Regions from separate parts of the Kitasatospora sp. NPDC057542 genome, predicted to be linked through region 1. Evidence: riboswitches for the same ligand, from Rfam matches in the RefSeq annotation. Region 1 holds a riboswitch; each other region holds the start of a gene.
The links. A riboswitch is a leader RNA that binds a small molecule or an ion and turns the genes downstream of it on or off. The one in region 1 is predicted to bind cyclic di-AMP.

Region 1 (10,331 bases):
CCGGCTGCACCTGGCCCACCTCACCGACGACGGCCTCGGCGTACACCTGCGGGTGGACGTCGCCCACGCCGTCCTCGCCACCCCGTACGGCACCGGCGCAGTCACCGCCGACGACCTCGCCCTCGCCGCCCCCGACCCGCTGGCCCGGCACGAGGCCGCGCTGCTCACCCACCTCGCCGACGACCACGCCGAGGCGCTCGACGTCCTCACCCGGCTGCTGGACCCGGCCGTGCTCGCCCACGAGCCGGAGGTCCGCCCGCTCGCGCTGGACCGCTACGGCCTGGTGCTGCGCCTGGACCACCCGCACGGCCACCGCGACGTCCGCCTGGCCTTTCCCGAACCGGCTCGGGACACCGACGACTTCGGCCACCGGATGCACGAGCTGCTGGCCGCCGCCCGGTACGGCCTGCCGGTCCACCGGCACTGACTCCCGCTCGAACGAAGCAGCCGGCCCGGCTCCACGAGGAGGTCCTCATGAAGCCGGGCCGGCCTGGGCGTGTCCCGCGCCCATGTCCACTGTGCGGCGATCACCCGGTCGAGCGGTCACCCGACATGACCATCCCGGAGGATCGATTCGCCCCGCAGCAGCGGCGGTTCCTGAAACCTTCGGGGCTCAGGGCCCCGCGAGGTCGGAGTGCCTCGGGCTCAGAGCGCGACGCCGTGCGCGCGCAGGTAGGCGACCGGGTTGATGTCCGAGCCGTACTCCGAGCCGTTGCGGATCTCGAAGTGCAGGTGCGGGCCGGTCACGTTGCCCGTGGCACCGGAGAGGCCGATCTGCTGGCCGACGGTGACGGCCTGACCGAGCTTCACACCGATCGAGGAGAGGTGTGCGTACTCGGCGTAGTGGCCGTCGGCGAGCTTGATCTCGACCTGGTTGCCGTAGGCGCCGCCGTTGCCGGCCTTGACCACGACACCGTTGGCGACGGCGCGCAGCGGGGTGCCGGTGGAGGCGATGAAGTCCTGGCCGGTGTGGTGGCCGGAAGCCCACATCGAACCGGCCACGCCGTAGGCGGTGCCCAGCTTCGGGTTGGCCAGCGGGGCGACGAAGCCGGAGGTGGCGGCGGCGACCGGAGTGGCGGTCACAACCTGGGCCGGAGCGGCGACCTGCAGCTGGGTCTGGAGCTGCGCGGACGGCTTGGCCGCCTCGGTCTTCACCTGGACCTGGGCCTGCGGCGTGGTGGCCTGGGTCGCCGGAGCGGCGGGCTTGGCCGGTGCGGCGGGCTTCGCCGGAGCAGCGTCGGCGGACGGCGCGGCGGCGTGGCCCGGCAGCGCGAGCTGCTGGCCCGGGAAGATCAGGTTCGGGTCGGCACCGACGACCGAGCGGTTCTGCTCGTACAGCGCGTGCCAGCCGCCCTCGACGTTCTTGGCGGCGGCGATCTTGGACAGGGTGTCGCCGCTGACGACGCGGTAGCTCTCCTGCGCGGCCTGGGCGGCCGGAGCAGCGGCCTGCGCGGCCGGCTTGGCGCCGGTGGAGGCGGCAGCCTGCGCGACCGGGGCGGCCGGAACGATGTGGGCCTGGGCGCTCACCGCGGTCACGAGCGGGAGGGCGAAGGAGACACCGGTGACGGCGGTGGCGATGCCGATGCGGGCAGCGCGGGGCAGGGCGATACGACGGGCCTGAGCAGGCATGGAATTTTCCTCTCCGACGCCTGCGAGGTGAGCTGTCGGGTTCGGGCTGGAGTTGCCCGGCCGCATGCGCGGCTTCACCCCGAGCCGGTCCTGGACACCCGCGCCCTGAGGCGCGAACTCCGGTCCGGCGACTTACCTGTGGGTCCCCCACTCCTGCCGTGCAGAGTTCGTTTCGAACCACCGGGCAGCGGCAGGACTCGGCGTTCCACCCGGTGGATCCGTCCGGACTGGCCGGGCGGTCGCTGAACTAAAACCCATCCGTTCGGGTGAAGCAATGTCGATCTCTTGAAACGGCAACGATCCCCCCGGACCCAGTGACCCTCCGCAGGCCGGACCGCACGATACGTACACAACCCATTCACCCCCCGCCACTGATCCACGACCCTGCGCCGAGATCCGCGACGCAGCGCACCCGCCCCTTCACGCACCGCCCTCGGTCAACACACCCACCGGTGACCCTTGTCACGTGCGCCCCGGCAGCGCAGGATTCGCCCGTGGCCACCTCCGAGACCGGCACCCTGCGCCTGGGCACCGCGCAGGGGCGCTGGGTACTACTGGCGACGGTGCTCGGCTCCAGCATGGCGATGCTCGACGGCACCGTGGTGAACGTCGCCCTGCCCCGGATCGGCGCCGACCTCGGTGCCTCCCTGGCGTCCCTGCAATGGACGCTGAACGCCTATCTGCTCACCCTGGCGGGCCTGATCCTGCTCGGCGGCGCGCTCGGCGACCGGTACGGGCGGCGCAAGGTCTTCCTGGTCGGCGTGGTCTGGTTCGCCGCCGCCTCCGCGGCCTGCGCCGTCGCACCGGACATCCGGGTGCTGATCGCCGCCCGCGCCGTCCAGGGCATCGGCGGGGCACTGCTCACCCCCGGCTCGCTCGCCATGCTCCAGGCGGTCTTCCACCCTGACGACCGCTCGACGGCGGTCGGCCTCTGGTCCGGCTTCGGCGGGGTGTCGGCCGCGGTCGGTCCCTTCCTCGGCGGCTGGCTGGTGGACGGTCCCGGCTGGCGCTGGATCTTCCTGCTGAACCTGCCGCTCGCCGTCGCCGTGGTCGCGGTCACCACCCGCTCGGTGCCGGAGAGCCGGGACAAGGACGCCTCCGGCCGCTTCGACGTGCTCGGTGCCGCGCTCGCCGCCTTCGCCCTCGGCGCGGTCACCTACGCGCTGACCGCGGCCGGCGAGGGCCTGTCCCCCGCCGTCTGGGTCAGCGGGGCGATCGGGCTGACGGCCGGCGCCGCCTTCGTGGCCGTCGAGCGCCGTGCCCCCGAGCCGATGCTGCCGCTCGGCCTGTTCTCCTCCCGGCTGTTCACCGCGGTGAACCTGGTCACCCTGTGCGTGTACGCGGCGTTCAGCGGCGTCTTCTTCCTGCTGGTGGTGCAGCTCCAGATCGTGTCCGGGTTCTCGCCGCTGGTCTCGGGCTTCGCGCTGGTGCCGATCACCGTGCTGATGCTGGCGCTGTCCGCGCGCGCCGGGCGCCTCGGCAAACGGATCGGCCCGCGCATCCCGCTCACCGTCGGTCCCATGCTGTGCGCCGCCGGGGTGCTGCTGATGCTGCGCATCGGCCCGGACTCCTCGTACTGGGCGGACGTGCTACCCGCCGTCACGGTGATGGGCTGCGGAATGACCGTGCTGGTCGCGCCGCTGACGGCGACCGTGCTGGCCGCCGTCGACGTCCGGCACGCGGGCATCGCCAGCGGGGTCAACAACGCCGCCGCCCGCGCGGCCGGCCTGCTCGCGGTGGCCGCCCTGCCGGCGCTGGCCGGGCTGAGCGGTGACGCCTACCGGGTGCCCGCCTCGGTCGACTCCGCCTTCCACACCGCGATGCTGATCTGCGCGGGCCTGCTGGTCGCCGGCGGGCTGATCGCCTCCGCGACCGTACGGGGCAATGTGCTCGCCCCCGAGGAGCAAGCGGTGGCCGAGCCGAACTGCGACTGGCCGTGCGGCACCACCACCCCGCCGTTCGACCCGGGCCACGTCCCCACGACGCGCGAGGGCCCCGCCACCGGTCCGGCGGCAGGGCCCTCGGCTCAGAGCTGATCCGACGTCAGAGAATGTCGGCCGGCGCGTACTTGGCGGCCTCCGGGTAGGCGGCCGCGACGGCCTCCACCTGGCGGACCACCTCGGCGACCTGGGCACCGGCCGCACCGGTGAAGGACAGCCGGTCGGCCAGCAGCGCGTCCAGCGCGGCCCGGTCCAGCGGGATCCGCTCGTCGGCGGCCAGCCGGTCCAGCAGCTCGTTCTCCCGGGCGCCCGCGCGCATCGCCAGCGCGGAGGCGACGGCGTGCTCCTTGATGACCTCGTGCCCGGCCTCCCGGCCGACGCCCGCGCGCACCGCGCCCATCAGCACCTTGGTGGTGGCGAGGAACGGCAGGTAGCGGTCCAGCTCGGCCTCGATCACGGCGGGGAAGGCGCCGAACTCGTCGAGGACGGTGAGGAAGGTCTCCAGCAGGCCGTCGAAGGCGAAGAACGCGTCCGGCAGCGCGACCCGGCGCACCACCGAGCAGGAGACGTCGCCCTCGTTCCACTGGTCACCGGCCAGCTCGCCGGTCATCGAGGCGTAGCCGCGCAGGATGACGGCCAGGCCGTTGACGCGCTCGCAGGAGCGGGTGTTCATCTTGTGGGGCATCGCGGAGGAGCCGACCTGGCCCTCCTTGAAGCCCTCCGTGACCAGCTCGTGGCCGGCCATCAGGCGGATGGTCTTGGCCAGGCTGGACGGCGCGGCGGCCAGCTGGACGAGGGCGGTGAGCACCTCGAAGTCCAGCGAGCGCGGGTAGACCTGGCCGACGCTGGTCAGCACGTGGTCGAAACCGAGGTGCCCGGCGACCCGGCGCTCCAGCTCGGCCAGCTTCCCGGTGTCACCGCCGAGCAGGTCCAGCATGTCCTGGGCGGTGCCGACCGGGCCCTTGATCCCGCGCAGCGGGTAGCGGGCGATCAGCTCCTCCAGACGGCGGAAGGCGACCAGCAGCTCGTCGGCGATCGACGCGAACCGCTTGCCCAGGGTGGTGGCCTGCGCGGCCACGTTGTGCGAGCGGCCGGCCATGACCAGCTCGGAGTGCTGGGCGGCCAGCTTGGCCAGGCGCACCAGCACGGCCACCGTACGGTCCCGCACGTGTTCGAGGGACTGACGGATCTGCAGCTGCTCGACGTTCTCGGTCAGGTCCCGGGAGGTCATGCCCTTGTGGATCTGCTCGTGCCCGGCGAGCTCGCTGAACTCCTCGATCCGGGCCTTCACGTCGTGACGGGTGACCCGCTCACGGGCCGCGATCGAGCCGAGGTCGACCTGGTCGATCACTCGCTCGTAGTCGGCGACGGCGTTCGCCGGCACCTCGACGCCGAGGTCCTGCTGGGCCTTCAGGACGGCGAGCCACAGGTGGCGCTCAAGGACCACCTTGTGCTCGGGGGACCACAGCTGGGCCAGGGTCGCCGAGGCGTACCGGGAGGCCAGGACATTGGGGATCTGGGGCTTCGCGCTCACGCTTCGCAAGAGTAACAGCCGAGGTCACGCCGGGCGTCGGCGGATGGGGTAGGCTGGGTCAATTGAGCGCCTTTCAGATGACGCTCCACAGCCTCCTCACCGCAAGGATACCACATCGATGAGCGAACCTCCAGCGGACGCACGGAACTCCAGCGGCGCCCTCGCCACGGCCCTGCGCACCGAGCAGGCCCACCTCACCCGGCTCTACGCCCGGCTGGACGCCGTACGCGAACGGGCCCGCCGCGCCGCCGACGACGCCCACGACGGCGCCGCGCCCGGCGGCACCCACCAGGCCCGGCTGGAACGCGAGGTGCGTGCGCGCGAGGCCGCCCGCCACGTCGCCCGGCTGGACGCGGTCGAGCGCGGCCTGTGCTTCGGCCGGCTCGACGAGCGCGACGGCACCGTCCACTACATCGGCCGCACCGGCCTCACCGACGAGGCGTACGAACCGCTGCTGCTCGACTGGCGCACCCCGGCCGCCCGCCCGTTCTACACCGCGACCCCCGCCCACCCCGGCCCCGTGGTGCGCCGCCGCCACCTGCACACCCGGGGCCGCGTCCTCACCGGCCTGGACGACGAGGCGCTCGACCTCGCCGGGCTGGACGAGTCCGGTCGACGCGCCCTGGTCGGCGAGGCCGCGCTGCTCGCCGCCCTCGACCGCGAGCGCACCGGCCGGATGGGCACCGCCGTCGCCACCATCCAGGCCGAGCAGGACCGGGTGATCCGCTCCCCGCTGCGCGGCGCCCTGGTGGTCCAGGGCGGCCCCGGCACCGGCAAGACGCTGGCCGCCCTGCACCGCGCCGCCTACCTGCTGTTCACCCACCGCGCCGCGCTGGAGCGCCGGGGCGTGCTGGTGATCGGCCCCAACCCCGGCTTCCTGCGGTACATCGACGAGGTGCTGCCCGCCCTCGGCGAGACCGAGGTGGTGCTGCGCACCGTCGGCGAACTCGTCCCCGGCGTCGCCACCACCGGCACCGACACCCCCGCCACGGCCTTCGCCAAGGGCGGCCCCTGGATGGCCGGGGTGCTCCGCCGCGCGCTGGCCGCCCACCAGAGCGCCCCCGCCGAAGGACTGGACCTCGGCGACGGGTTACAGGTCTCCGCCCGGGCCTGCGCCCAGGCCCGGGACGCCGCCCGCGGCCTGCGGCTGCCGCACAACCGGGCCCGGGGTTTCTACCTGGGCACCCTGCTCGACGCCCTCGCCATCTCCCAGGCGCTCGCCCTCGGCCGCCCGTACGACGACGAGGAGGCGCACTACGCCCCGCGCGAGCTCTGGGAGCGAGCGGACGTCCGCGCCGTGCTCGACCCGCTCTGGCCCCGGCTCACCCCCCAGCAGCTGATCGAACGGCTGCTCACCGACCGGGAGTTGCTCACCGAGGCGGCCCCCGAGCACGCGGCCGCCCTGCTCCGCCCGCCCGGCTCCCACTGGACGGTCGAGGACGTCCCGCTGCTCGACGAGGCCGCCGAACTCCTGGGCGCGGAACGGGCACCCGCTCCCGCCGACCAGGATCCGGACGAACTCGCCTTCGCCCAGGGCGTGCTGACCATCACCGGGCAGACCGACGACGCCCTGCTGGACTCCGCCGCCCTGGCCGAGCGCTTCCGCGACGGCGGCCCGTACCGCTCCACCGCCGAACGCGCCGCCGCCGACCGCACCTGGGCGTACGGCCACGTCGTCGTGGACGAGGCGCAGGAGCTGTCCGCGATGGCCTGGCGCGCCGTCCTGCGGCGCGTCCCGACCAACTCGCTCACCATCGTCGGCGACGTCGCCCAGACCGGATCGCCCGCCGGAGCCCGCAGTTGGGCCGAGATGCTCGACCCGCACCTGCCCGGTCGCTGGCGCGAGGAGCGGCTGACCGTCAACTACCGCACGCCGGCACCCGTCATGGCCCTCGCCTCCGCCGTGCTGCGCACCGCCGTACCCGGCCACCGGCCGCCCGAGTCCATCCGCCCGGGCACCGAGCAGCCGCGCGCGGTCCCCGTCCCGGACGGCGACTTCGCCGCCGCGCTCGCCCGGCAGCCCGACGGCCCGGGCACCCTCGGTGTGATCGCACCGGACGCCCTGGCCGGACCACTGGACGCGCTCACCGTGGCGGACGCCAAGGGGCTGGAGTTCGACGCGGTCGTGGTGGTCGAACCGGCCGCGCTCGCCCCGCGCGACCTCTACGTCGCGGTGACCAGAGCCACCCGCTCACTCACCCTGCTCCACCACCGGCCGCTGCCACCGGAGCTCGCCGGCCTGCTCTGACCGGAACGGCACGGACGGCCCGCGGGGGTCGGGCGGCGCGGGTGCTACTGCGCGCCGCCCGTACGGCCGGCCAGCACCGGCAGCACCTGGCCGCAGATCGAGTGCAGGGCGATCCGCTGTTCGTCGGTCATCGCCTCGAAGGCCTGGTGGGTCCGGGCCATCTCGCCGCGGATGCGGTTCAGGATCTCCCGGCCCTCGGCCGTGATCACCACGATCTTGACCCGCCGGTCACCCGCCGCCGCCTCACGGTTGGCCAGGCCCAGCGACTCCAGCCGGTCCACGATCCCGGTGACGTTCGACGCGTCGCAGCCCAGCCGTCCGGCCAGCGCCCGCATCGGCACCGGCTCCTGCACCGCGCCCAGCGCCTTAGCCTGCGAGGAGGAGAGCCCGTGCCGGGCCGCGGCCGCCGCGAAGTCCTGGAAGTACGCGGCACCGACGGCGGCCAACGCCTCCATCAACTCGGCGTTGGTCGGTACGGTCGTCGTCGCTGTCGAACCCATGGGGCCAGCGTACGACCAGGTCCTTCAGCAACTCAAGCTTTGACCGGGGCAACCGTCGGCGAGACAGCTCACACCCGCCCGGTGCCCTACAACACCAGCTGGTCGAACAGTCGCCGCAGCTCCGCCTCCGGGTCCGCGGTCAGCCCGGTGTGCACCGGCCCCGGCTGGACGATCGCGCTGCGCGGCGCGGTCAGCCAGCGGAACCGCTGCCCGGCGCTGTCCCCTGCCGCCGGACCGGCCTCCGGCCCGCCGTGGCAGACCGCCTCGATCCCGTGCAGCGCCCGCCGTACGCCCTGCACGTCCGCCACCGGGTCCAGCGCCAGAAGCCGGGCCTGGTCCAGGTGGGTACGGGCGGCCAGGTGCGAGCTCTGCCGGCAGTACAGCAGCACCCCGACGTTGACGCACTCGCCGCGCTCGACCCTCGGCACCGCGCGGATCACGGCGTACTCGTAGTCGTGCAACTCGATGGTGGCCGGCAGCGCGGACGGCACGGACTCGGTCATGCGGGCACCTCCGGCAGCCAGTCACGCGGACCGGCCAGTCGCTCGGTCAGCTGGGCACGGTACGCGGCGCGCACCTCGTCGGGCGAGTCGAAGCCGAACTCGTCCACCAGCCAGACCTCCGGAATCTGCGCCACCGCGCCCTCGATCGCCGCCTCGGCGAGCGGCGCGAGCGCCTTGTCGGCCGCCGCCAGGTCCGGCTGGGCCCGCAGCAGCGCATGGTCGAAGGCGTCGTACGGACGGCGGATCCAGGCGGCGGCGCCCGACCAGTTGTGGTGGAAGATCAGGCTGGCGCCGTGGTCGATCAGCCGCAGCCCGCCGGTCGCCACCAGCAGGTTGGGGTTGCGCCAGGACCGGTCGACGTTGCCGATCAGCGCGTCGAACCAGAGCACCTGCCCGGCGAGCTCCGGGTCCACCTCGAAGCAGAGCGGGTCGAAGTTGAGCGCACCGCTGACGAAGGCCATCCCGAGGTTGGTCCCGCCGCTGGCGCGCATCTGATCCTGGATCTGGTGGTCCGGCTCGCTGCGCGCGAGCACCGGGTCCAGGTCGACCGTCACCAGCTCCGGCACCGGCAGCCCGAGCCGCCGGCCGAGCTCCCCGGCCAGCACCTCCGCGACCAGCGCCTTACGGCCCTGTGCCGCACCGACCCATTTCAGCGCGTAGAGCCGCCGATCGTCGGCCTCGACCAGGCCCGGCATCGAGCCGCCTTCTCGCAGTGGCGTCACGTACCGGATCGCCGTCACCTCGGGTAGCACGGCCGACAGCTTATCGGTGTCACCGCCACTTCCTCTCTCTTCCACCCGCCGCCACCCCGCACACACGCCGGCACCCCACCCCGCCTCCCCGCCCCAGGGCGCCCGCCCCGGCCCCACCCCTCCCTCATCCGCCCCGCCCCGGTGGCAGCCCCCGCTGCTCCGTGCGAGTGTGGCGGACAGACATGGGGACCTTCACGGCAAAGGGATGAGCGATGGAACGACCTCGGATCCTGATCGTGGGCGGTGGCTTCGCCGGCCTGGAGTGCGCCCGCCGCCTCGAACGCAAGCTGTCACCGTCGGAGGCCGAGATCTCGCTGGTCACGCCGTTCAGCTACCAGCTCTACCTCCCCCTCCTCCCCCACGTCGCGGCCGGCGTCCTCACCCCACAGTCCGTGGCCGTCTCCCTGCGCCGCTCGCTGCGCCGCACCCACATCCTCCCCGGCGGCGCCATCGGTGTGGACCCGGCCTCCAAGGTGTGCGTCGTCCGCAAGGTCACCGACGAGGTGGTCGCGCAGAAGTACGACTTCCTGGTGCTCGCCCCCGGGAGCGTCACCCGCACCTTCGACATCCCCGGCCTCACCGACTACGCCCGCGGCATGAAGACGCTCGCCGAGGCGGCCTACGTCCGCGACCACGTGATCGCCCAACTCGACCTCGCCTCCGCAACCCTGGACCAGAAGGAACGCGAGTCCCGGCTCCAGTTCGTGGTGGTCGGCGGCGGCTACGCGGGCACCGAGACGGCCGCCTGCCTCCAGCGCCTGACCACCGCCGCCGCCCACCGCTACCCGCGCCTGGACGCCCGGCAGATCAAGTGGCACCTGATCGACATCGCCCCGAAGCTGATGCCGGAGCTCGGCGACCCGCTCGGCGAGGCCGCCCTGGAGGTGCTGCGCGACCGCGGGATCGAGGTGTCGCTGGGCGTCTCGGTGGCCGAAGTCGGCGCCGAGACGGTCAAGTTCACCGACGGCCGGGTGCTCCCCTGCCGCACGCTGATCTGGACCGCCGGCGTGGCGGCGAGCCCGCTGATCGGCACCCTGGACGCCGAGACGGTCCGCGGCCGGCTCGCCGTGACGGCGGAGATGCGGGTGCCGCAGTTCGAGGGTGTGTTCGCGCTCGGCGACGCCGCCGCCGTCCCCGACCTCGCCAAGGGCGACGGCGCGGTCTGCCCGCCCACCGCCCAGCACGCCGCCCGCCAGGGCCGCACGGTCGCGAACAACGTGATCGC
Region 2 (10,331 bases), on a different contig from region 1:
ACCAGCTCAGGAGCGCGCATGTCAGGGCAGTACCCCGGGCAGTTCGGACCGCCGCCCGGCGGAACGCCGTACGGGCCGGGGCACGGGCAGGGCTACGTGCCGGGCTACCCGCCGGGCACGGTGCCGGGCGCACTGCCGGCGCCGACGGCGGTGGCCGGGCCGGCTCCGGTTCCCGGGCGGTTCGGGGTGACCGCGCGGGTGCTGTGCGCGCTGGCCCCGCTGCTCACCGTCGGCCTGCTCGGGGTCGTCCCCTCGCTGATGCTGGCGGTCCGCCGCCGGCGGGCGTACGACATCGCCGGCGCGGTGGTGTTCTGCGCGCTGCTGCTCACCGTGATCGTCTCCGCCGGGGTCGCGGGCGGCCTGAAGAACCCGACCGCCGACACCACCGGCCAGATCGCGCTGACCGTGCTCTGGTTCCTGCCGACGGCGCACTTCCTGGTGATGGACAGCCGCGCGGTCTGGCTGGCCGGGCGACCTGCGCCGCAGGCCGTACCGCAGGCCGTGTCGCCGTACGCGGTGCCGAACGTCTCGCCCTACGCGGCGACCGTGCCCGGGTACGGGGCGCCCGCGCCCGCCGTGCCGACCGCGCCCGCCACCCCGGCCCCCTCGGCGCCTGCCCGTTCGGCCCCGGCCCCCTCCCTTCCGGCCCCCGAGGCCGCCCACGACCTACGCGAGCTGGGCGAGTTGCTGCGCCGCCAGGCCCGCGAGGACCGGCCGTGACCGCCGCCCGGCTGATCGCCGGCCGCTACCGGCTCACCGAGAAGATCGGCCACGGCGGCATGGGCCAGGTCTGGGCCGGCCAGGACGAACGGCTGCACCGTCAGGTCGCGGTCAAGCTGCTGCGCCCCGAGCACCTGGTCCCCGGCGGGACCGGCTCCGGCGGCGAACGGGCCCGCCACAGCGACGAGTTGCGCCGCCGCTTCCTGCGCGAGTGCCGGGTCACGGCCGCGCTCGACCACCCCGGGCTGGTCACCGTCTTCGACGCCGGCGAGGACGAGGGCGAGCTCTACCTCGTCATGCAGCGCATCCCCGGCGTCAGCCTGGCCGACCTCATCGCCGAGGACGCGCCCTTCCCCGTCGAGCGCGCGGCGGCCGTCGCCGCGCAGCTGTGCACCGCGCTGGCCGCCGTCCACGCCATCCCGGTGGTCCACCGCGACCTCAAGCCGAGCAACGTCATGGTCCGCGAGGACGGCCGCACCGTCCTGCTCGACCTCGGCATCGCCACCGCCCTCGACAGCGAGGCCACCCGGCTCACCCTCACCGGCGTGCCCGTCGGCAGCCCCTCGTACATGGCCCCCGAACAGGCCCTCGCCGCCACCACCGACCCGCGCAGCGACCTCTACGCGCTCGGCTGCCTGCTGCACGAGATGCTGGCCGGCGAGGAGCCGTTCCGGGCGCCCACCGCGCTCGGCGTCCTGCGCCGACACGTCGACGAACCGCCCGTCCCCCTGCGGGAGTTGCGCCCCGAGGTGCCGCAGCCGCTGGAACAGCTGGTGCTCGACCTGCTCGCCAAGCAGCCCGCCGACCGCCCTGCCGACGCCCGGACCGTGTACGCGCGGCTGCTCCCGTTGCTGCCCCCGGCCGACGGCGCAGCGCAGCCCCGCTACACCCCGCTGCCGGACCCGGCCCGCCCCTTCCGCTACCCGCACCAGCCGCAGCCGCCGGCCGCGGCGGCCGCCCCGGCGCCCGCGGTCCGCTCCGAGCCGCGGCCCTTCCTCATGCCGCCCGCCCCCGCGACACCTCCCGCCGTCCCCGCGGGCCCGGACCTCGGCGCCGAGTGCGCCCGGCTCTCCGACCTGGTCGACGCCGGCCGCCACACCGAGGTGCTCGGCCTCGCCGCCCGCCTGCTGCCCCGGGCCGAGGCCGAACTCGGCGATGCCGCACCCCTGGTGCGCACCATCCGCACCATCTACGCCCGCATCCTCCTGCACGAGGGCCACCCCCAGCAGGCCCTCCCCGAGTACCGCCGTCTCGCCGCCACCGCCGACGGCGGCCCGTACGGCCCCCAGGGCCTCGACCACCGCTACCGCGCGGCCGTCTGCCTCGAACGGCTCGGACACGGCGCCGAAGCCCTCGCCGAGTACCAGGCACTCCTCACCGCCCACACCGCCCGCCTCGAATCCGGCCTCGACACCGACCCCGAGCGCAGCTACGACCTCCGCGAACGCATCGGCCTCCACCTCGCCGCCACCGGAGACCCCCAGAACGCGTGGCAGTGGCTGCTCCCCCTCCTCCTCGACCGCGAACGCCGCGACGGCCCCCACCACCCCACCGTCCGCCGCCTGCGCCAGTCCCTGTCCACCCTCACCCCCACCTCCACCCCCTGGCCCCCGCCCCAGCCCTGATCCCCTCTGGTCTTCACCTCCCCACGCGCGCAGCGACGGCACCGACCCGGTGGCCGCTGCCGACGTCCGGGGAAGACGTCCGGGCCCGGGGCGGAGCTCGGGCAGGGTGTGGGGACACGGGCGGGCGGGGTGAGGGCGCGGGGGTAGGTTCGGGGTGTGACGACGAATGCTGTGCCGACGAAGACTCCGGGCGCGAAGTTGATCCTGCTGACCACCACCCACCGGGTGGCTCCCGGCCTGCTGGCGTGGCCGGCGTGGGAGGCGTTGCGGTCGGCGGCGCGGGTGCTGGTGGGGGACGAGGGGCATCCGCAGGTGGCGGCGGTGCGGCAGGCCGGGGTGGTGGTGGAGGCCGTGCCGGCCGGGTCGGCGCCCGCGTTGGCGCGGCTGCTGACCGGGCAGCCCGCCGGGGCCGGGCCGACGGTGTGGCTGGGCAGTCCGGACGGGGACCCGGGGCTGACCGACGCGCTGGCGCGGCTCGCGGTGGAGCACGCCGGCGAGGTGCCGGAGATCGAGGTGCTGCCCGGCTCGTACGACCTGCCGGGGTCACGGCTGCTGGACCTGGTGACGGTGATGGACCGGCTGCGCTCCCCGGGCGGCTGCCCCTGGGACGCCGAGCAGACGCACGAGAGCCTGGTGAAGTACCTGGTCGAGGAGGCGTACGAGCTGGTCGAGGCGATCGAGGAGGGGGACCGGGAGACGCTGCGCGAGGAGCTGGGTGACGTCCTGCTGCAGGTGTTCTTCCACTCCCGGATCGCCGAGGAGCACCCGGCTGAGCCGTTCACCATCGACGACGTGGCCGGGGACATCGTCGAGAAGCTGGTGTACCGGCACCCGCACGTGTTCGGGGACGTCGAGGCCGGGGGCGCCGCCGAGGTGGAGGCGAACTGGGAGCAGCTGAAGGCGGCCGAGAAGGCGGACCGCGAGTCGGTGCTGGACGGGGTGCCGGCCGGGCTGCCCTCGTTGGCGTACGCGGCGAAGCTGGTGTCCCGGGTGCGCCGGGCGGGCTTCACGGGGGTGCCGGACGAGCCGTACGAGCTGCCGGCCGAGCTGACCGCCGACTCGGCGGGCCGGCTGCTGCTCGCGGTGGCGCAGCGGGCGCACGACGCCGGGGTGGACGTGGACGCGGCACTGCGGTCGGCCGCGCGCGGTTACCGGGACGCGGTGCGCGCGGCCGAGGGCCTCAAGCCGGAGTGACGACGGGCTCGGGGTGACGGGCCCGGGCCTGGAGTGACGGGCCTCAGGCCGCCGTGGCGGCGGGCTCAGGGCGCCGCTGCGGCGGGACGAGTTCGCCGATGGCCTCGCCGACGAGGACGACGAGTTCGGCGAGGCGCTCCAGGTCGAGGTGGTCGGGCAGCTCGGCCAGCGAGACGATCCGCTCGCCGTCCGGGCCGGCCACGGCGAACAGGTCGATCGGTCCGAGGTGCTTCTCGGCGGTGTCCACGAGGGCGGCGACGTCGCTGGGGCGGCGGATGTCGCCGCAGACGCCGACGACGGGGCAGCCGGGCCGGTCGAGCTCGGAGGCGAGGTCCTCGGCGATGCCGACGTGCTGGTCGGCGATCAGCATTCCGGTGGCGCCGGCCGCGGCGAACCGGCGGGCGAGGCCCGCGCCCGACCCGCCGTCGAGGACCGCGATGACGACGACTGACCCGCTGACCCGCATGGCCTGCTCCTCCCTGTGGACGACACCGCACCGGCGCCCACGCGTACTGCGGAGGATCGTAGGCAGGTCCTGACCCTCCGCAACAGGGATTACCCCTCAGGTGACCAGGCTCACGCCCGCCCCGCGGCCAAGAGTCGGCCAAGAGCTGTCCACGGGCTGTCCACGGTCCGTCCATGGCCGTGCCACGGGGTGTTGGCGCGCCGGATGCGATCCGCCGGCGGCGGAGCGGCGGCCCGCCGGAGGGAGGGTCCCCCGTCGCACCGGATACGGTCGGTCCATGCCAGCTCAGCCCGACCCCGCCCGTCCCGCCGCCGCGCCCTCCGACGCCACCGCCCCGCAGCTGTTCACCTGGGAGTTCGCCGCCGACCCGTACCCCGCCTACGCCTGGCTTCGCGAGCACGCCCCGGTGCACCGCACCACGCTGCCGAGCGGCGTCGACGCCTGGCTGGTGACCCGGTACGCGGACGCCCGGCAGGCGCTCGCGGACAGCCGGCTGTCGAAGAACCCGGCGCACCACAGCGGGCAGGCGCACCGCACCGGCCGGGTGGGCATTCCGGGGGAGCGGCAGGCGGACCTGATGACCCACCTGCTGAACATCGACCCGCCGGACCACACCCGGCTGCGCCGGCTGGTGTCGAAGGCGTTCACCCCACGCCGGGTGGCCGAGTTCGAGCCGCGGGTGCAGCAGCTCACCGACCGGCTGATCGACGGCTTCGCGCAGCGCGGTTCGGCGGACCTGATCCACGAGTTCGCCTTCCCGCTCCCCATCTACGCGATCTGCGACATGCTGGGCGTGCCGGCCGAGGACCAGGACGATCTGCGGGACTGGGCGGGCATGATGATCCGCCACCACGGCGGGCAGCGCGGCGGCGTGGGCCGGGCGGTCAAGCGCATCCGCGCCTACCTGGTGGACCTCATCCACCGCAAGCGGGCCGACCTCGGTGACGACCTGATCTCCGGCCTGATCCGGGCCAGCGACCACGGCGAGCACCTGACGGAGAACGAGGCCGCCGCCATGTGCTTCGTGTTGATCTTCGCGGGGTTCGAAACCACCATCAACCTGATCGGCAACGGCACCTACGCGCTGCTGCGCAATCCGGAGCAGCGCCGGTTGCTGCAGGAGTCGGTGGCGCGCGGGGAGACCGCACTGCTGGAGACCGGGATCGAGGAACTCCTGCGCTACGACGGGCCGGTGGAGCTGGCGACCTGGCGGTTCGCGACCCGGCCGCTGACCATCGGCGGGGTGGACATCCCGGTCGGCGACCCGGTGCTGGTGGTGCTGGCGGCGGCGGACCGCGACCCGGCGCGGTTCGCGGCCGAGAACACCCTCGACCTGGCCCGGGCCGACAACCCCCACCTGGGGTTCGGGCACGGCATCCACTACTGCATCGGCGCCCCGCTGGCCCGGATGGAAGGGCGCGCCGCGCTGGCCACGCTGCTTTCCCGGCTGCCCGATCTGCGGCTCGCGGAAAGCCCGGAGAACCTGCGCTGGCGCGGCGGTCTGATCATGCGTGGGCTGCGCGAACTCCCGGTGGAATTCAGCCCGGAGGGCCGCTCCCCGCACGCGCCTCCGCATGCCCCTTCCGCGCCCTCGGCGCGCTGAGGTCACGCGACGGACGTCGCCGATCGCCTACCGGCGAGGGTGTGAACGCCCATCAATCCGGACATAACGCCGCCGTTGGTAGGCGATCGGACACGGGCCGTAATTCTCGTGTGATATCGACGATATGAGCTTGTGATTAGTCTGATGATCTGTCTACTCTCCCTGGAGTTCGCAGCTGCGGACCTCGTACGCGGAACGCCGAATCCTGCCCGCCGCGCCACGGGAAACCGACCAGAACCCTGGGCAGGGGCGGGGGAACCAGGTTTGTTGCCGTCTCCCCACGGCTTGGGGTGAAGCCGCCCGAGCGGAATCGTTTCCGCGTACGGCGGCCGGGCCACCTCCCGGTCCGAACCCGACAGCTCACCTCGCAGGCGTGCGGAGAGGGACCTCTTCATGCTGTTCGTTGGAACTGGCCGTCACCGTCGTCGCACCCAGGCCGAGAAGGCCATCGCCGTCGCCGGTGTGGCCGGCGTCGGACTCGCGATGCCGCTCCTCACCGCCACCGGCGCCTCCGCGGCCCCGGCCTCCACCTGGGACTCCGTCGCCCAGTGCGAGAGCGGCGGCAACTGGAGCATCAACACCGGCAACGGCTTCTACGGCGGCCTCCAGTTCACCTCCAGCACCTGGAAGGCGTACGGCGGCACCGCCTACGCGCCGCAGGCCAACCAGGCCAGCAAGGCCCAGCAGATCTCGGTCGCCGAGAAGGTGCTGGCCTCGCAGGGTCCGGGCGCCTGGCCGGTCTGCTCCCAGAAGGCCGGTCTGACCAAGGGCGGTGCCCCGGCCGTGGTCGACACCTCCTCGGACGCCAAGGCGCAGTCCGCCCCCAAGCAGCAGACCCCGAAGCCCGCCGTCAAGCCGGCCGAGAAGCCGGTCGCGCAGAAGCAGGCCGCCCAGAAGCCGGTGCAGAAGCCCGCCGCGCAGCCGGTCCAGCAGGCCGCCCCGCAGCAGCAGGCGCAGCCGCAGACCCCGGGCTTCTCCGGCAAGGCCGGCTGGGACGCCGACGCCAAGGTGTACTGGTACCAGAACAACGGTGCCTGGTACTGGACCAGCCACCAGAGCGTCTACCAGCAGTACGCCGGCCAGGCCGCCGCCCAGCCGCAGTACGCCCCGCACGCCGCGCAGCCGGCCCCGCAGGCCGCCGGCCACGACTACACGGTCCGCGCGGGTGACACCCTGTCGACCATCGCCGCCGCCCAGGGCGTGTCCGGCGGTTGGAGCGCGCTGTACGAGCAGAACCACGCCACCGTCGGCGGCGACCCGAACCTGATCCTGCCCGGCCAGGTGCTGCACCTCGGCTGAGCCGTCGCGGCCGGCGCCGGGCCGTCGTGCCCGACGCCGGTCCGTCATGTCCGGCGCCGGGCCGTCGCACGCGGAGCCGACGCCGTTGCGTCCCGACGTCCGAAGGGGGCCGGTCCTACCGGTCCCCTTCGTCCGCATTCGCCCGCTCCGGTGGGACAAGCTGGGGCAAGCAGGTGAACTACCGGCGGGTAGTGGGGCCACACGCTGAGACGGGACCGAGGTCGGCGTGGCCCCGGGAGCCCGGGCGGTTAGGCTCTGGTCGTAACGACTCCGCAATCGTCCTGCTGACAGCACCACCGTCAGACCGGACCCTGCTTCCGCAAGGAGATGCCTCGTGCCGTCCATCGATGTCGTCGTAGCCCGTGAGATCCTCGACTCGCGCGGCAACCCCACGGTCGAGGTCGAGGTCGGCCTCGACGACGGCAGCACGGGTCGTGCCGCTGTCCCGTCGGGTGCCTCCACCGGTGCCTTCGAGGCGCTGGAGCTGCGTGACGGTGACAAGAACCGCTACTTCGGCAAGGGCGTCGAGAAGGCCGTCCTGGCCGTCATCGAGCAGATCGGCCCGGAGCTGGTCGGCTACGACGCCACCGAGCAGCGCCTGATCGACCAGGCCATGCTGGACCTGGACGCCACCCCGGACAAGTCCTCGCTCGGCGCCAACGCCATCCTGGGCGTCTCGCTGGCCGTCGCGCACGCCGCCTCCGAGGCCAGCGACCTGCCGCTGTTCCGCTACCTGGGCGGCCCGAACGCGCACGTCCTGCCGGTCCCGATGATGAACATCCTCAACGGCGGTTCGCACGCGGACTCCAACGTCGACATCCAGGAGTTCATGATCGCCCCGATCGGCGCGGAGTCCTTCTCCGAGGCCGTCCGCTGGGGCGTCGAGGTCTACCACACGCTCAAGGGCGTGCTGAAGGAGCGCGGCCTGTCCACCGGTCTGGGCGACGAGGGCGGCTTCGCCCCGAACCTGGACTCCAACCGCGAGGCCCTGGACCTCATCGTCGAGGCCATCCAGAAGGCCGGCTACGTGCCCGGCCGTGACGTCGCGCTGGCCCTGGACGTCGCCTCCTCCGAGTTCTACGAGGACGGTGCCTACCAGTTCGAGGGCAAGGCGCTCACCTCCGCCGAGCTCATCGAGTACTACGCCGGGCTGGTCGCCGCCTACCCGCTGGTCTCCATCGAGGACCCGCTGGACGAGTCGGACTGGGACGGCTGGAAGGCCATGACCGAGAAGCTGGGCGACAAGGTCCAGCTGGTCGGCGACGACCTGTTCGTCACCAACCCGGCCCGCCTGGCCCGCGGCATCGAGACCGGCACCGCCAACGCGCTGCTGGTGAAGGTGAACCAGATCGGTTCGCTGACCGAGACCCTGGACGCCGTCGAGCTGGCCCAGCGCAACGGCTACCGCTGCATGATGTCGCACCGCTCCGGCGAGACCGAGGACGTCACCATCGCCGACCTGGCCGTCGCCACCAACTGCGGCCAGATCAAGACCGGTGCCCCGGCCCGCTCCGAGCGCGTCGCCAAGTACAACCAGCTGCTGCGCATCGAGGAGATCCTCGACGACGCCGCCGAGTACGCCGGCCGCGGCGCCTTCCCGCGCTTCCGCTCCGCGGAGTGATCAGCACCGCCACGCGGACTGTCGAGCACGGCAAGCACGAGGGCCGGGCGTTCCCGGTAGCGCACGCCTGACCGGTGCCCCGCCGTTCACCCCGTAGGGTGGACGGCGGGGCACCGTCGCGACCAGGAGGGGATACGGGAGATGGCTGGCTGGAGGATCCCGGGCTTGGCGGCCCGGCCCCGGTTCACGAGCCGGGCGACCGTCCTCGTCCTGGTGCTCTGCTCGCTGGTGGCGATCCTCGCCTACCCGACGCGGCAGTTCATCTCCCAGCGCGCCGAGATCTCCGCCCAGCGGGCGAAGGCCGACCACGCGCGCCAGCAGGTCGAGCAGCTGCGCCGGGAGAAGGCCCGCTGGCAGGACCCGGAGTACGTCAAGGCGCAGGCCCGCGCCCGGCTGCACTACGCGGTGCCGGGGGAGACCCCGTACATCGCGGTGGATCCGGCCGGTCAGTCCTCCGCCCAGCCCTCCTCGTCCGCGGCCGGTGCCGCCTCTTCCCAGAACGCAGCTCCCGGAAGCGCCGGCGAGGCGAAGGCCGCCAAGCCCTGGTACGTCGGCATCTGGGACTCGGTGGACGCCGCCGACACCGCTGCGGCGGCCCCCGCCACCCCCCTTCCGCTCCCACCGTCCCCCGTTGGAGACACCTCCCCCCATGACCACTGAGAACCACCCCACCGTCTCCGACGCCGACGTCGCGGCCATCGCCGCCCAGCTCGGCCGGGTGCCGCGCGGCCTGCGCGGCGTGGCGCACCGCTGCCCCTGCGGCAACCCGGACGTCGTGGAGACGGCGCCCCGGCTGCCGGACGGCACGCCGTTCCCCACGCTCTACTACCTGACCTGCCCCAAGGCCGCCTCGCTGATCGGCACCCTGGAGGCGGAGGGCGTGATGAAGGAGCAGAGCGCCCGGCTCGCCGAGGACCCGGAGCTGGCCGCCGCCTACCAGAAGGCGCACGAGGACTACATCGCCCGGCGCGACGCGATCGAGGTGCTGGAGGGCTTCCCGAGCGCGGGCGGCATGCCGGACCGGGTGAAGTGCCTGCACGTGCTGGTCGGCCACTCGCTGGCGGCCGGCGAGGGCGTCAACCCGCTCGGTGACGAGGCGATCGGCATGCTGGAGGACTGGTGGGCCAAGGGCCCGTGCGTCTCCCCGGCCGAGGTCGAGGCCGCCGGTGAGCGGGTCGCCCGCAACCGCGCCAAGGAGCAGGACCACGAGGCCGTGATCGCCGCCAAGCAGCAGAAGACCGCCGAGCGCGCCGCGAAGAAGCGCTCCGCCGACGAGGCCGCGGCGGAGCGGGAGTCCGAGTGAGCACGACCCGTGTGGCCGCGATCGACTGCGGCACCAACTCGATCCGCCTGCTGGTCGCCGACCTCGACCCGGAGACCGGGGAGATCATCGACCTGGACCGCCGGATGATCGTCAACCGGCTGGGCCAGGGCGTGGACCAGACCGGCCGGCTGCACCCGGACGCACTGGCCCGCACCTTCGCGGCCTGCCGGGAGTACCAGGAGATCATCTCCGGCTTCGGCGTCGGCCCCGAGCGGCTCCGCTTCGTCGCCACCAGCGCCTCCCGGGACGCCGAGAACAGCGACGAGTACGTCAAGGGCGTGCGTGACATCCTGGGCGTCGAGCCCGAGGTGGTGAGCGGCGAGGAGGAGGCGCACCTGTCCTTCGTGGGCGCCACCAAGGAGCTGGCCGGCGGTCAGTTCCCCGGTCCGTACCTGGTGTTCGACCTCGGTGGCGGCTCCACCGAGTTCGTGCTCGGCACGGACGACGTGCAGGCGGCGCGTTCGGTGAACATCGGCTGC
Region 3 (10,331 bases), on a different contig from region 1:
CTGGACGGCTACCGGCCGGCGCTGATGTTCGTCACCGTGGTCGCCCTGGTCGGTCTGGTGGTCGCAGCGGCAGGCGCCCTGGTGGACCGACGCCGCAGGACAACTCCCGTTCCAGTGCCCGATTATGATTATCCGCCAGCCGGATCGACAGCAGCCCGGGCCGAAGTCCTGACCGAGCGCTGACCTCGGGCCCCGCCCGCGGCCGGCCTCCGGGCCGTCGGGCAATGGCGCCGGCTCCACCAAACCCCCGTGTTGGTGGAGCCGGCCGTCTTCGTGGCGGCCGCCCGGGCAGCGCCCACCGGGACGCGGTTCCTCGGGCGGCTGTCGGCTCCGCAAGTATATTGGCTCGGAGCCAACGAACGTTCGGAGCAGACACGATGGCACCTCGCGCGGATTCGGTCAATGAGGAGATGCGGCAACGCTCCCGCCGGCGCATCATGCGGGCCACCGTCGAGCTGGTTGACCAGCGCGGCTACGCGGGCACCACACTGACGGACATCGCCGAACGGGCCGGGCTCGCCCGCGGCCTGCTCTCGTACTACTTCGACGGCAAGCGGCTGCTCATGCAGTCCGCGACGCACCGGATGATGCACCAGTCGCTGTCCGGCGCGCTGGCGGAACTGGCACCCGGCTCCTCCCCCGACGCCCGGCTGGCCCGGGCGATCGACACCGTGCTCGGGCTGGCGATGGACCATCCCCGGGTGATGCGCTCGCACCTGGCACTGATCATCGACCCGGACACCGGCGCCTTCGTCCAGGACCCGGAACAGCAGCAGCTCGGCGCCATCCTCCAGGGGCTGCTGCGGGACTGGGGCGCACCCGACCCGGTCGCCGAGCACGCGGTGCTGCGCAGTGCGCTGATGGGCGGCTGCATCGGAGTCCTGCTGCCGGGCGCCGAGATCCCGCTGGCGCCGATCCGGGCCGACCTCTTCCGTCGCTACGACCTGGCGTGGGAACTGGGCCACCCGCCACAGCCGTCCCCGCCGGAACGCGAACGGCCGCCGGCCCGCGACTGACGGCGGGTGGGCGGCCTGGTGACCGGCTGCCGGGGGGCCTCGCGAGGGAGGGAGCTCACAGGCCCCGGGCGGCAGCGACTCAGCGTTCCTTCAGGATCGAGGCGAGCAGGTCTATCGTGCGTTCCGGCGTGAGGCTGTCCACGCAGAGCCGCTCCATGACCTGGATGTAGGCGTCGACGTCGTCGCGCTTGTCCAGGTAGAGCGCGCTGGTGAGCTGCTCCAGGTAGACCACGTCCGCGAGGTCCTGCTCCGGGAAGCGCAGGATCGTGAACGCCCCGGACTCGCCCGCGTGCGCGCCGAACCGGAACGGCATGACCTGGATGACCACGTTGGCCTGCTCGGCGACATCGATCAGGTACTGCACCTGACCGCGCATCACCTTGGGCCCGCCGACCGGCCGGCGTAGCGCGGCCTCGTCGATGACCGCCCACAGGCGCGGGCTGGCGCCCTCGGTCAGCAGCTTCTGGCGGCGCAGCCGGAGGCTGACCCGCCGCTCGACCTCCTCATCGCTGATGACCGGCCGACTTTGGCCGAAAACCGCCCGTGCGTACTCCTCGGACTGGAGCAGCCCGGGGATGAACTGCACCTCGTAGGTGCGGATCAGCTGGGCGGCCTCCTCCAGGCCGACGTAGGTCTGGAACCAACCCGGCAGCACGTCGTTGAAGCTGTGCCACCAGCCGGACTTGTTGGCCTCGCGGACCAGGCCGAGCAGGGCTTCCCGCTCCGTCCCGTCGTCCACGCCGTACAGGCTGAGCAGGTCGGCGACGTCGCGCTCCTTGAAGCTGACGCGGCCGAGTTCCATGCGGCTGATCTTGGACTCGGAAGCCCGGATCGCGTAGCCCGCGTCCTCGCGGGTGATGCCGCGCGCCTCGCGCAGGCGGCGCAGCTGCGAGCCGAGGAGGATCCGGCGGACCATCGAGCCGCCGCCCGGCTGAACTGTGGTCATGCGGTCGAAACCTCCACCTAGGGCAAACAGCGCACAGTCTGCCATCAGTTGAGCGCTCACGGTGCCGATACTGACGGATGTTCCTATCAGTTCTGCACTCCATGCACCAGGATGCACGTGCATCCGGCGCTTGCATATGCCAATAGTGCGACTGCACGTGAATCGACTCTTGCATCTGCAGTGAGCGCACACCACCATGGTGCACGTGCACCTGCACATCCCTGGCAATCCCGCGGGCTCCGCGTCGACCCCACGCGCGACTCCGTGCACCGACCCGACGGCGTCCCCCGCGCCATCGGGCGTTCGAGTGCGCGCGCGCCTGGTCGAGGGGGCGGCCGAGCGGCCGAGCGAGTCGGAGGTGACCGGCATGACCCCGGCGGGTCCAGCCGTGTCCGCCCCCTTATGGGAGGAGCTCTTCATGAGCACCGGTACGGCCTTGGCGGTTGACCCCCATGTGGTCACCTGTACGCTCGCTCCTCGCTTCGAAGCCGTCAGAACCGCGCGCGACTTCGCTCGGACCACGCTCCAGCGCTGGGGCCTGACGGAGCTGTTCGACGACGTCGCGCTGGTGGCCTCGGAACTCGTGACCAACGCGCTCCGGCATGCGATCGGCGCACGGCCCGACCCGTCGGGCGGCGCCCTGGGCGAGTACGACTTTCCCATACAGCCGACCGCGGACGGCCGGCTTCCGATCCGAATAAGCCTCGTGCACCGCGCACCCCAGGTGGTCTGCGCGGTGAGCGATCCGAGCAGCCTCGGCCCGGTCGCCCGGGAGGCCGACTTCGTCGCCGAGTCGGGCCGCGGGCTGCACCTGGTGGAGTCGTTCAGCCGCTCCTGGGGCTGGCACCCGCTGGGCAGCGGCAAGGTGGTCTGGGCGATGTTCGAGGCGGAGACGGTCGGCGGCTCCCCGCTGGACGGACACCTCGGACTCGGCGGCCGCTCACCGCTCGACGGCCCCGTCGACGTCGGCGGGCGGCATCGGCGCTCGGCCTAGGACGGGCCCCGCGCCCAGCACGGCCCCTGCGCCGCACGGCGCACGGCCGGTCGAGGGAAGCCCCGGGAGGACCACACCCCGGGCCCTTCCACCAGGCGCCGCCGAGGCCTTCCGGCGCCCCGGACCCGCGAGCGGCTCAGTGCGGCCGGGCGGATCCGGACCGGAGGAGGCCTCCGGAGAAGAGGCGTCCGGAGAAGAAGGGGCCTCCGGAGGAGAAGCATCCGGCGCAAGGACATCCGGACGAGAGGCATCCTCAGGAGGCAAAGACAAAGGCCGTCGTGGTGTCGGCACCCACGACGGCCCCCCGATGGTGGAGCACGGCGGCCGGTCAGACCGCCAGGTGGTCGAACTCCCCGTCCTTCGCCCCGAGCAGCAGGGCGGCGATCTCGGCCCGGGTGTAGATGAGGGCCGGACCGTCCGGGAACCGCGAGTTGCGCATCGCCACATCGCCGCCCGGCAGGGCCGCGAACTCGACGCAGTTGCCCTGGGAGTTGCTGTGCCGGCTCTTCTGCCAGACCACCCCCTGGAGATCGGCGGCAGCCATCCCGTTGTAGGTGTCGTACGAGCCGTGCGTGTCCTGCGAGTCGTGCATAGAAATCTCCCGAAGAGCTCCGGAGTTGTCGTCCAGCGCGGCGCCCCCCGGCACCGCCGAACGAACGGACCGGCCCCGTACCGGCCCGGCACAACGCCTCACTTGACGCGATGATAGCCGCAGTGCACGTGCATCAGCACGGGACATTGCAGGTGCACGGGGCTTTTTATCCGCAGCCCCGAACTCTTCACGGGCCCTTCTCCTGACGGTACGTAAACGGACATAGCCGATGGAATCGCCGAGCTCGCGATAACCGGCCGTGAGCACTTCCCCGCTAAATGTTGATCTTCGAATGCCGGGAGTCGCACCCCCGTGACCCTCCGTCAGGCCACCCCTATGCTGTGAGACATCTCACGCGCCACAGATGCAACGCCCGCCCCCTCGGATTACGTCGTGTGCGACCACCGGCGACTGCGAGCGGGCTGGGCGAGGAATGTCCGGATTGTAGGCAATAGGCCCGGACCGGCTTCGGAGACGCACCGAGTCCGCGCGGCGGCCACGCGAAACCCGAACGGCAGCCGACTGCAAGCCGGACGGGCAGATGTCCTACGATCTCCGGCATGAGCACCGCAGCCATCCCGGGCGCGCCACTGCCCGTCCGCACCCCAGGCTCCCGTGCGCGGGGGCGCCACCGTCGTCCCGAGCGCCCCGAGATCCCGGCCGGCGCCCCGGCCCTGGTGCTCGCCGTGCCCGCGACCGCCGGGCCCGAGTCCCGTTCGGTCGTCGAGGAGCTGCTCTCGATCGTCCGCACCGAGCAGAACGGCGTCCAGACCGCGGTCGGCTACCTCGCCGGCGACGGCACCGAGGGCCCCGGCGGCGAGGACCGCACCGTGGCCGAGCTGCTGACCCTGGCCGCCGAGGCCGGGCTGCCGACGCCCGTCCTGGTGCCGCTGGTGCCCGGCCCACACACCTTCCTGACCGAGCTTCACGCGATCGCCGCCGAGTACGGCGCGCCCGTCACCGACCCGCTGGGCCCGCACCCGCTGCTGGCCGAGGCCGTGCACGTCCGACTGTCCGAGGCCGGGCTGGCCCGGGCCGACCGCGCCCGGCTGTTCGCCATCGCGACCGCCGCGGACGGCGTGGTGCTGACCACCGTCGGCGGCGAGGACGCGGCCGCCGCGGCCGGCATCACCGGTGTGCTGCTGGCCGCCCGACTGGCCGTGCCGGTCGTCGCCGCCGCGCTCGACGTGCCCGGCTCGGTGGCCGCGGCCGTCAACCACCTCAAGGACACCGGCTCGCAGCGCCCGGCGCTGGCCCCGCTGGTGATCGGCCCGGAGGCGGACTCCGAGCTGCTCGCCACCGCCGCCGAGGAGACCGGCTGCCCGTCGGCCGCGCCGCTGGGCGCGTACCCGTCGGTCGGCCAGCTGATCGCCTCTACGTACCTGGCCGCACTGCCCGCGCCGTCCCCGGAGGACCTGGCGCGGGCCGAGGCGGAGGCGGCGGCCGCCGCCGAGGCCGAGGGGGCCGTGGAGGGCACTCGTGGCGCCCACGCGGCCACCGAGGGAGCCTCGGGGCAGTAGTCGACACCGCGCGCCGGTTCGCGCGCACCGAAGGGTCCGGAACGGCTTGCGTTCCGGACCCTTCGCTTTCCCCTTCTTGCCCCGTGCGTCCCGTGCGGGAGCCGAACGGCAACGAAGTGAAATGTCCGTTCTGGTGCTATTTGAAAGGAAATAGGGGGCGCCCGTCCAGGCGCGCGAATCGCGGCCGCTCCCCCACCTGTCCGAGTAAGCCGCTCCGCAATTCGACGCACCGTCACGGCCTTCCTGAGGCGGAGCCAGTTGTGGATTCCCGCAATAGCGTTGCGCACAAATGATCATTTGCGATCATGACTGGCTGCAATTTTGGCAGTTTCGACTAAACCGTGATGTACATCACAGCCATTTGCAGTTTGAACTTAAGTCTGATTAACGTGCTCCCCGTTCGTAACCACACGAACCCGGTTCATCCGCAACGCCGAGTCCTGCCGTCGGATGTCCTGGCAGCGCGAAAACGCACCACGGCAGGAGCGGGGGACCCACAGGTAAGTCGCCCCGGGCCGGTCTCCGGAACGGTCCAGGGCTAGGGGTGAAGCCGCGCCCACCGCGCGGCCGGGCAACTCCAGCCCGAATCCGACAGCTCACCTCGCAGGCGTGGGAGAGGACCGCGTCTTCATGCTGCCCACCAACGGCACTCGCCTGTCCAGCCGCACCCACCGCGTGATCGCCGCCCTCGGCGTCGCGGGCGTCGGCCTCACCGTCCCCTGCCTCACCTCCGGCGCCGCCTCCGCCGCCTCCGTCGCCACCTGGGACAAGGTCGCCCAGTGCGAGAGCGGCGGCAACTGGAGCATCAACACCGGCAACGGCTTCTACGGTGGCCTCCAGTTCACCTCCAGCACCTGGTCCGCCTTCGGTGGCACGACCTACGCGGCACGCGCCGACCTAGCCACCAAGGACCAGCAGATCGCCGTCGCCGAGAAGGTCCTCGCCTCGCAGGGCCCCGGCGCCTGGCCGGTGTGCTCCGTCCAGGCCGGCCTCACCAAGGGCGGCGCCGCCGCCTCGGTCGACACCTCGGCGGGCTCCACCGCCGGTTCGTCCGCCGCCAAGCCCGTCCAGCAGAACGTCAAGCCGGCCGCTCCGGCCGCGAAGCCCGCCGCCAAGCCCGCGCAGCCCCAGACCCCGGCCGCCAAGCCCGCCGCGCCCGCCGCGCCCGTCCAGGGCGGGGACTACACCGTGGTCGAGGGCGACTGGCTGTCCTCGATCGCCGACCAGCACAACGTGCAGGGCGGCTGGCAGCGGCTGTACGAGCTGAACCGCGGCACCCTGACCGAGGGCCCGGACAGCATCTACCCGGGCCAGCACCTGTCCCTCGGCGGCAACGGCCAGGCCGGCCGGTCCTCCACCGCCGGCTCGGACTTCACCTGGTTCGACCGCTCGCAGAAGTCCGGTCAGTCCGCGAACGGAGGTGCGGTGAACGCCCGGCCGACCGCGCAGACCCAGACCCAGGCGCAGGCCCCGGCCGCCAAGCCGGCCGCCAAGCCCGCTCCGCAGACCCAGGCCCCCGCCGCCACCAGCGGCATGGCCGCCGCGATCTCCTTCGCCGAGTCGAAGGTCGGTCAGGCGTACGTCTACGGCGGCACCGGCAACGGCGGCTGGGACTGCTCCGGTCTGACCCAAGCCGCACTGCGCGCCGCGGGCATCTCCATCCCGCGCGTCGCCGCCGACCAGGCCGCCGCCAGCACCCACGTCTCGCTGGACAGCCTCCAGCCTGGCGACCTGCTCTTCTGGTCCAACAACGGCAAGGACTCCGGCGTCTACCACGTCGCGATCTACGTCGGCAACGGCAAGTACGTCGAGGCCGCAAACCCGAGCTCGGGCGTCCGTGAGCAGAGCATCGCCAACTGGGCCCCGGACTTCGCCGGCCGGGTCTGAGGACGGCGCAACGGCGGGCGGGCAACCGGTGACAGCCGACGGATAACGAAGAACAGATAACAGATTTCAACATCTGTCATCTGTCACCTGTTACCCGCCGGTCGTCATCCGCACGCTGACCACCCACCACCCCCGGGGAGAGTCTGGTCGCTCCTCTCCGGGGGTTCCGGCGTTCCCGCCGACGGTTCGGGGTCCCCCTCCGGCGGTTCCGCCATATCCCGTGGTGGATCCCCGCCCCAACGGGCATGCTGCTGCTCTGCACCCGAGGAGGAGTCACATGGCCCAGGTCACCGTCACCCTCGACGCGAACCTCGCGATCGACGCGATGATGCTCTCCGGTACCAAGAACCCCCAGGACGCCGTCGAACTGGTCCTGCGCGACTACCTGGCCCGCGGCCGCCGCACCGAGACCCGTACCGGCGAGGCCGCCGACGGACACCGTCTGACCGTCGACCGCCCCACCACCCAGGAGGGCTGACCGCCTGAGGGCCCGCGACGGCCGACCGCGCGCACGCCGAACGGGCCCCGGAGAGCAACCGCCCTCCGGGGCCCGTTCGTTCGACCGTGGCGGCCGGGGCTCAGCGCGCGCAGGCCCCGGTGGACCCGCGCATCACCAGCTCCGGCTGGAACATGAACTCACCGCGCTGGGCCGCGTTTCCGCCGACCTCCTCCAGCAGCGCGTCCACCGCCGCCGTGGCCATCGCCTCGACCGGCTGGCGGATCGTGGTCAACGGCGGCTCGGTGAAGGCGATCAGCGGCGAGTCGTCGAAGCCGACCACCGACACGTCCTGCGGCACCGACAGCCCGCGCTGCCGCACCGCCCGGATCGCCCCGAGCGCCATCATGTCGCTCCCGCAGACGATCGCCGTGCAGCCCTTGTCGAGCAGCGCGCCGGCCGCCGCGTGCCCGCCCTCCACGCTGAACAGCGTGTGGTGGACGAGGTTCTCGGCCTCCTCCCGGGTGCGTCCGAGCACCTCGCACATCGCCGCCGTGAAGCCCTCGATCTTGCGCAGCACCGGCACGTACCGGCGCTGACCGACGGCCAGCCCGATCCGCTCGTGCCCGAGTTCGGCCAGGTGCTGGACGGCCATCCACATCGCGGCCCGGTCGTCCGGCGAGATGAACGGCGCGTCGATCTTCTCGCTGTAGCCGTTGATCAGCACGAACGGCACCCCGCGCCCGGCCAGCCGGGCGTAGCGGTCGTGGTCGGCGGTGCTGTCGGCGTGCAACCCGGAGACGAAGACGATGCCCGCCACTCCCCGGTCCACCAGCATCTCCACCAGTTCGTCCTCGGTGGACCCGCCCGGCGTCTGGGTGCACAGCACCGGGGTGTAGCCGTGCCGGCTGAGCACCTGCTCGATCACCTGGGCCAGCGCGGGGAAGATCGGGTTGCTCAGCTCCGGCGTGATCAGTCCGATCAGCCCGGCGCTGCGCTGGCGAAGGCGGGTCGGCCGCTCGTACCCGAGCACGTCGAGCGCCGCCAGCACGGTCTGCCGGGTGGCGGCGGAAACGTTCGCCTTGCCGTTGAGCACGCGGGAGACGGTGGCTTCACTGACCCCCGCCTGCGCCGCGATGTCTGAGAGTCGCGCCGTAGTCACGGTCCCAGAGCCTATTCCAACCACGTCAGACCGCCCACCAGCCGGTGCTGTTCGGAGCCAGCACCGTCTCGCCACCGTCCACCACGAGGTCCGCCGAGGCCAGCAACAGCGTGCCCGGGGCCGCGATCCGCACCGGCTCGCCGGTGGTGTTCACGGTGCAGACGAAGGCGCCGCGACGGAAAGCCAGGGTGCCCTCGGGGCTCTCCAGCCACTCGACGCCAGTGCCGGCGCCGAGGTCGGACTGCGCCCGGCGGACGGCCAGCGCGCTGCGGTAGAGCTCCAGGGTGGACGTCGGGTCGCCGGTCTGCGCCTCGACGCTCAGCTCGGCCCACTCGGTCGGCTGCGGCAGCCAGGACGGCCCGCCGGCCACCGGTCCGAAGCCGTACGGGGCCTCGGTGCCGGACCACGGGATCGGGACGCGGCAGCCGTCGCGGTAGCCGTCCTGGCCGGCCTGGCGGAAGAAGGACGGGTCCTGGCGGACCTCGTCGGGCAGGTCGGTGACGTCCGGCAGGCCGAGCTCCTCGCCCTGGTAGACGTACGCCGAGCCGGGCAGCGCGAGCATCAGCAGGGTGGCGGCGCGGGCGCGGCGCAGGCCGAGTTCGCGGTCGCCGGGAGTGCGGATCTGGGTGCCGAGGCCGGGCTCGTTGGCGAACCGGGTGGCGTGCCGGGTGACGTCGTGGTTGGACAGCACCCAGGTGGTGGGGGCGTCGACCGGGCGCATCGAGTCGAGTGAGAGGTCGATCACCTCGCGCAGCGCGGTGGCGTCCCAATCGGTGCCCAGGTACTGGAAGTTGAAGGCCTGGTGCAGCTCGTCGGGACGGACGTAGTTGGCGGTGCGCTGGACGGTCGGGGTCCAGGCCTCGGCGACGCCGATCCGCTGCCCCGGGTACTCGTCGAGGATCTTGCGCCAGCTGCGGTAGATCTCGTGCACGCCGTCCTGGTCGAAGAACGGCATGACGTCGTTGCCGAGCAGCTTGAGCTGGTCGGCGCCGCCGAGGTCGGGCAGGCCGGGGGCCTTGACCAGGCCGTGGGCGACGTCGATGCGGAAGCCGTCCACGCCCATGTCCAGCCAGAACCGCAGGATCGAGCGGAACTCGTCGGCGACCGCCGGGTTCTCCCAGTTGAAGTCGGGCTGCTCCGGGGCGAACAGGTGCAGGTACCAGTCGCCGGGGGTGCCGTCCGGGTTCTCGGCGCGGGTCCAGGCCGGGCCGCCGAAGATGGACTCCCAGTCGTTGGGCGGCAGTTCGCCCTGCTCGCCCTTGCCGGGGCGGAAGTGGTAGCGGTCGCGCAGCGGGGAGCCGGGGCCCTCGCGCAGGGCGCGCTGGAACCACTCGTGCTGGTCCGAGGAGTGGTTGGGGACGAGGTCGACGATGATCCGCAGGCCCAGGTCGTGGGCGTCCCGGATGAGGGCGTCGGCGTCCAGCAGGGTGCCGAACATCGGGTCCACGGCGCGGTAGTCGGCGACGTCGTAGCCGGCGTCCGCCTGCGGCGAGGCGTAGAACGGCGAGAGCCAGACCGCGTCCACGCCGAGGTCGCGCAGGTAGGGCAGACGGCTGCGGATGCCGGGCAGGTCACCCATGCCGTCGCCGTTGGAGTCGGCGAAACTGCGCGGGTACACCTGGTAGATGACCGCGTCCCGCCACCAGCCTCTGGACGCGCTGACGTTCGCCTCGTGAGCGGTGTCGGCGGCAGGCCGGGAGGTGTCGGCCAGGTTCTGGGTCATGGACGGTATCCCTTGGGGACTAGAGGAGCGGAAGGCGCTGGGACGTGGAGGCGCG

Region 2: it holds a riboswitch for cyclic di-AMP, as region 1 does, so the genes downstream of both, ACFU7Y_RS17305 (transglycosylase family protein) here and ACFU7Y_RS14740 (peptidoglycan DD-metalloendopeptidase family protein) in region 1, are expected to answer to the same signal.
Region 3: it holds a riboswitch for cyclic di-AMP, as region 1 does, so the genes downstream of both, ACFU7Y_RS01720 (transglycosylase family protein) here and ACFU7Y_RS14740 (peptidoglycan DD-metalloendopeptidase family protein) in region 1, are expected to answer to the same signal.

The regions. Positions count from the first base shown of each region.
Region 1 covers NZ_JBHVFE010000094.1:376-10,706, forward strand. The annotation lists gene ACFU7Y_RS14735 (DUF2470 domain-containing protein) at 1-427, shown strand, start outside; gene ACFU7Y_RS14740 (peptidoglycan DD-metalloendopeptidase family protein) at 646-1,629, opposite strand; cyclic di-AMP (ydaO/yuaA leader) riboswitch at 1,632-1,769, opposite strand; gene ACFU7Y_RS14745 (MFS transporter) at 2,124-3,665, shown strand; gene purB (adenylosuccinate lyase) at 3,673-5,112, opposite strand; gene ACFU7Y_RS14755 (HelD family protein) at 5,222-7,351, shown strand; gene ACFU7Y_RS14760 (MarR family winged helix-turn-helix transcriptional regulator) at 7,396-7,851, opposite strand; gene ACFU7Y_RS14765 (DUF3037 domain-containing protein) at 7,938-8,354, opposite strand; gene ACFU7Y_RS14770 (HipA family kinase) at 8,351-9,106, opposite strand; gene ACFU7Y_RS14775 (NAD(P)/FAD-dependent oxidoreductase) at 9,319-10,331, shown strand, end outside.
Region 2 covers NZ_JBHVFE010000117.1:568-10,898, reverse strand. The annotation lists gene ACFU7Y_RS17330 (hypothetical protein) at 19-720, shown strand; gene ACFU7Y_RS17325 (protein kinase) at 717-2,345, shown strand; gene ACFU7Y_RS17320 (MazG family protein) at 2,502-3,539, shown strand; gene ACFU7Y_RS17315 (SDR family NAD(P)-dependent oxidoreductase) at 3,583-4,005, opposite strand; gene ACFU7Y_RS17310 (cytochrome P450) at 4,283-5,608, shown strand; cyclic di-AMP (ydaO/yuaA leader) riboswitch at 5,828-5,996, shown strand; gene ACFU7Y_RS17305 (transglycosylase family protein) at 6,002-6,907, shown strand; gene eno (phosphopyruvate hydratase) at 7,242-8,528, shown strand; gene ACFU7Y_RS17295 (septum formation initiator family protein) at 8,670-9,188, shown strand; partial or broken gene ACFU7Y_RS17290 (DUF501 domain-containing protein) at 9,160-9,687, shown strand; gene ACFU7Y_RS17285 (exopolyphosphatase) at 9,828-10,331, shown strand, end outside.
Region 3 covers NZ_JBHVFE010000006.1:10,316-20,646, forward strand. The annotation lists gene ACFU7Y_RS01690 (MFS transporter) at 1-183, shown strand, start outside; gene ACFU7Y_RS01695 (TetR/AcrR family transcriptional regulator) at 411-1,016, shown strand; gene ACFU7Y_RS01700 (helix-turn-helix transcriptional regulator) at 1,096-1,962, opposite strand; partial or broken gene ACFU7Y_RS01705 (ATP-binding protein) at 2,381-2,845, shown strand; gene ACFU7Y_RS01710 (DUF397 domain-containing protein) at 3,285-3,548, opposite strand; gene ACFU7Y_RS01715 (hypothetical protein) at 4,109-5,068, shown strand; cyclic di-AMP (ydaO/yuaA leader) riboswitch at 5,490-5,691, shown strand; gene ACFU7Y_RS01720 (transglycosylase family protein) at 5,678-6,955, shown strand; gene ACFU7Y_RS01725 (hypothetical protein) at 7,233-7,433, shown strand; gene ACFU7Y_RS01730 (LacI family DNA-binding transcriptional regulator) at 7,534-8,553, opposite strand; gene ACFU7Y_RS01735 (alpha-amylase family glycosyl hydrolase) at 8,579-10,276, opposite strand.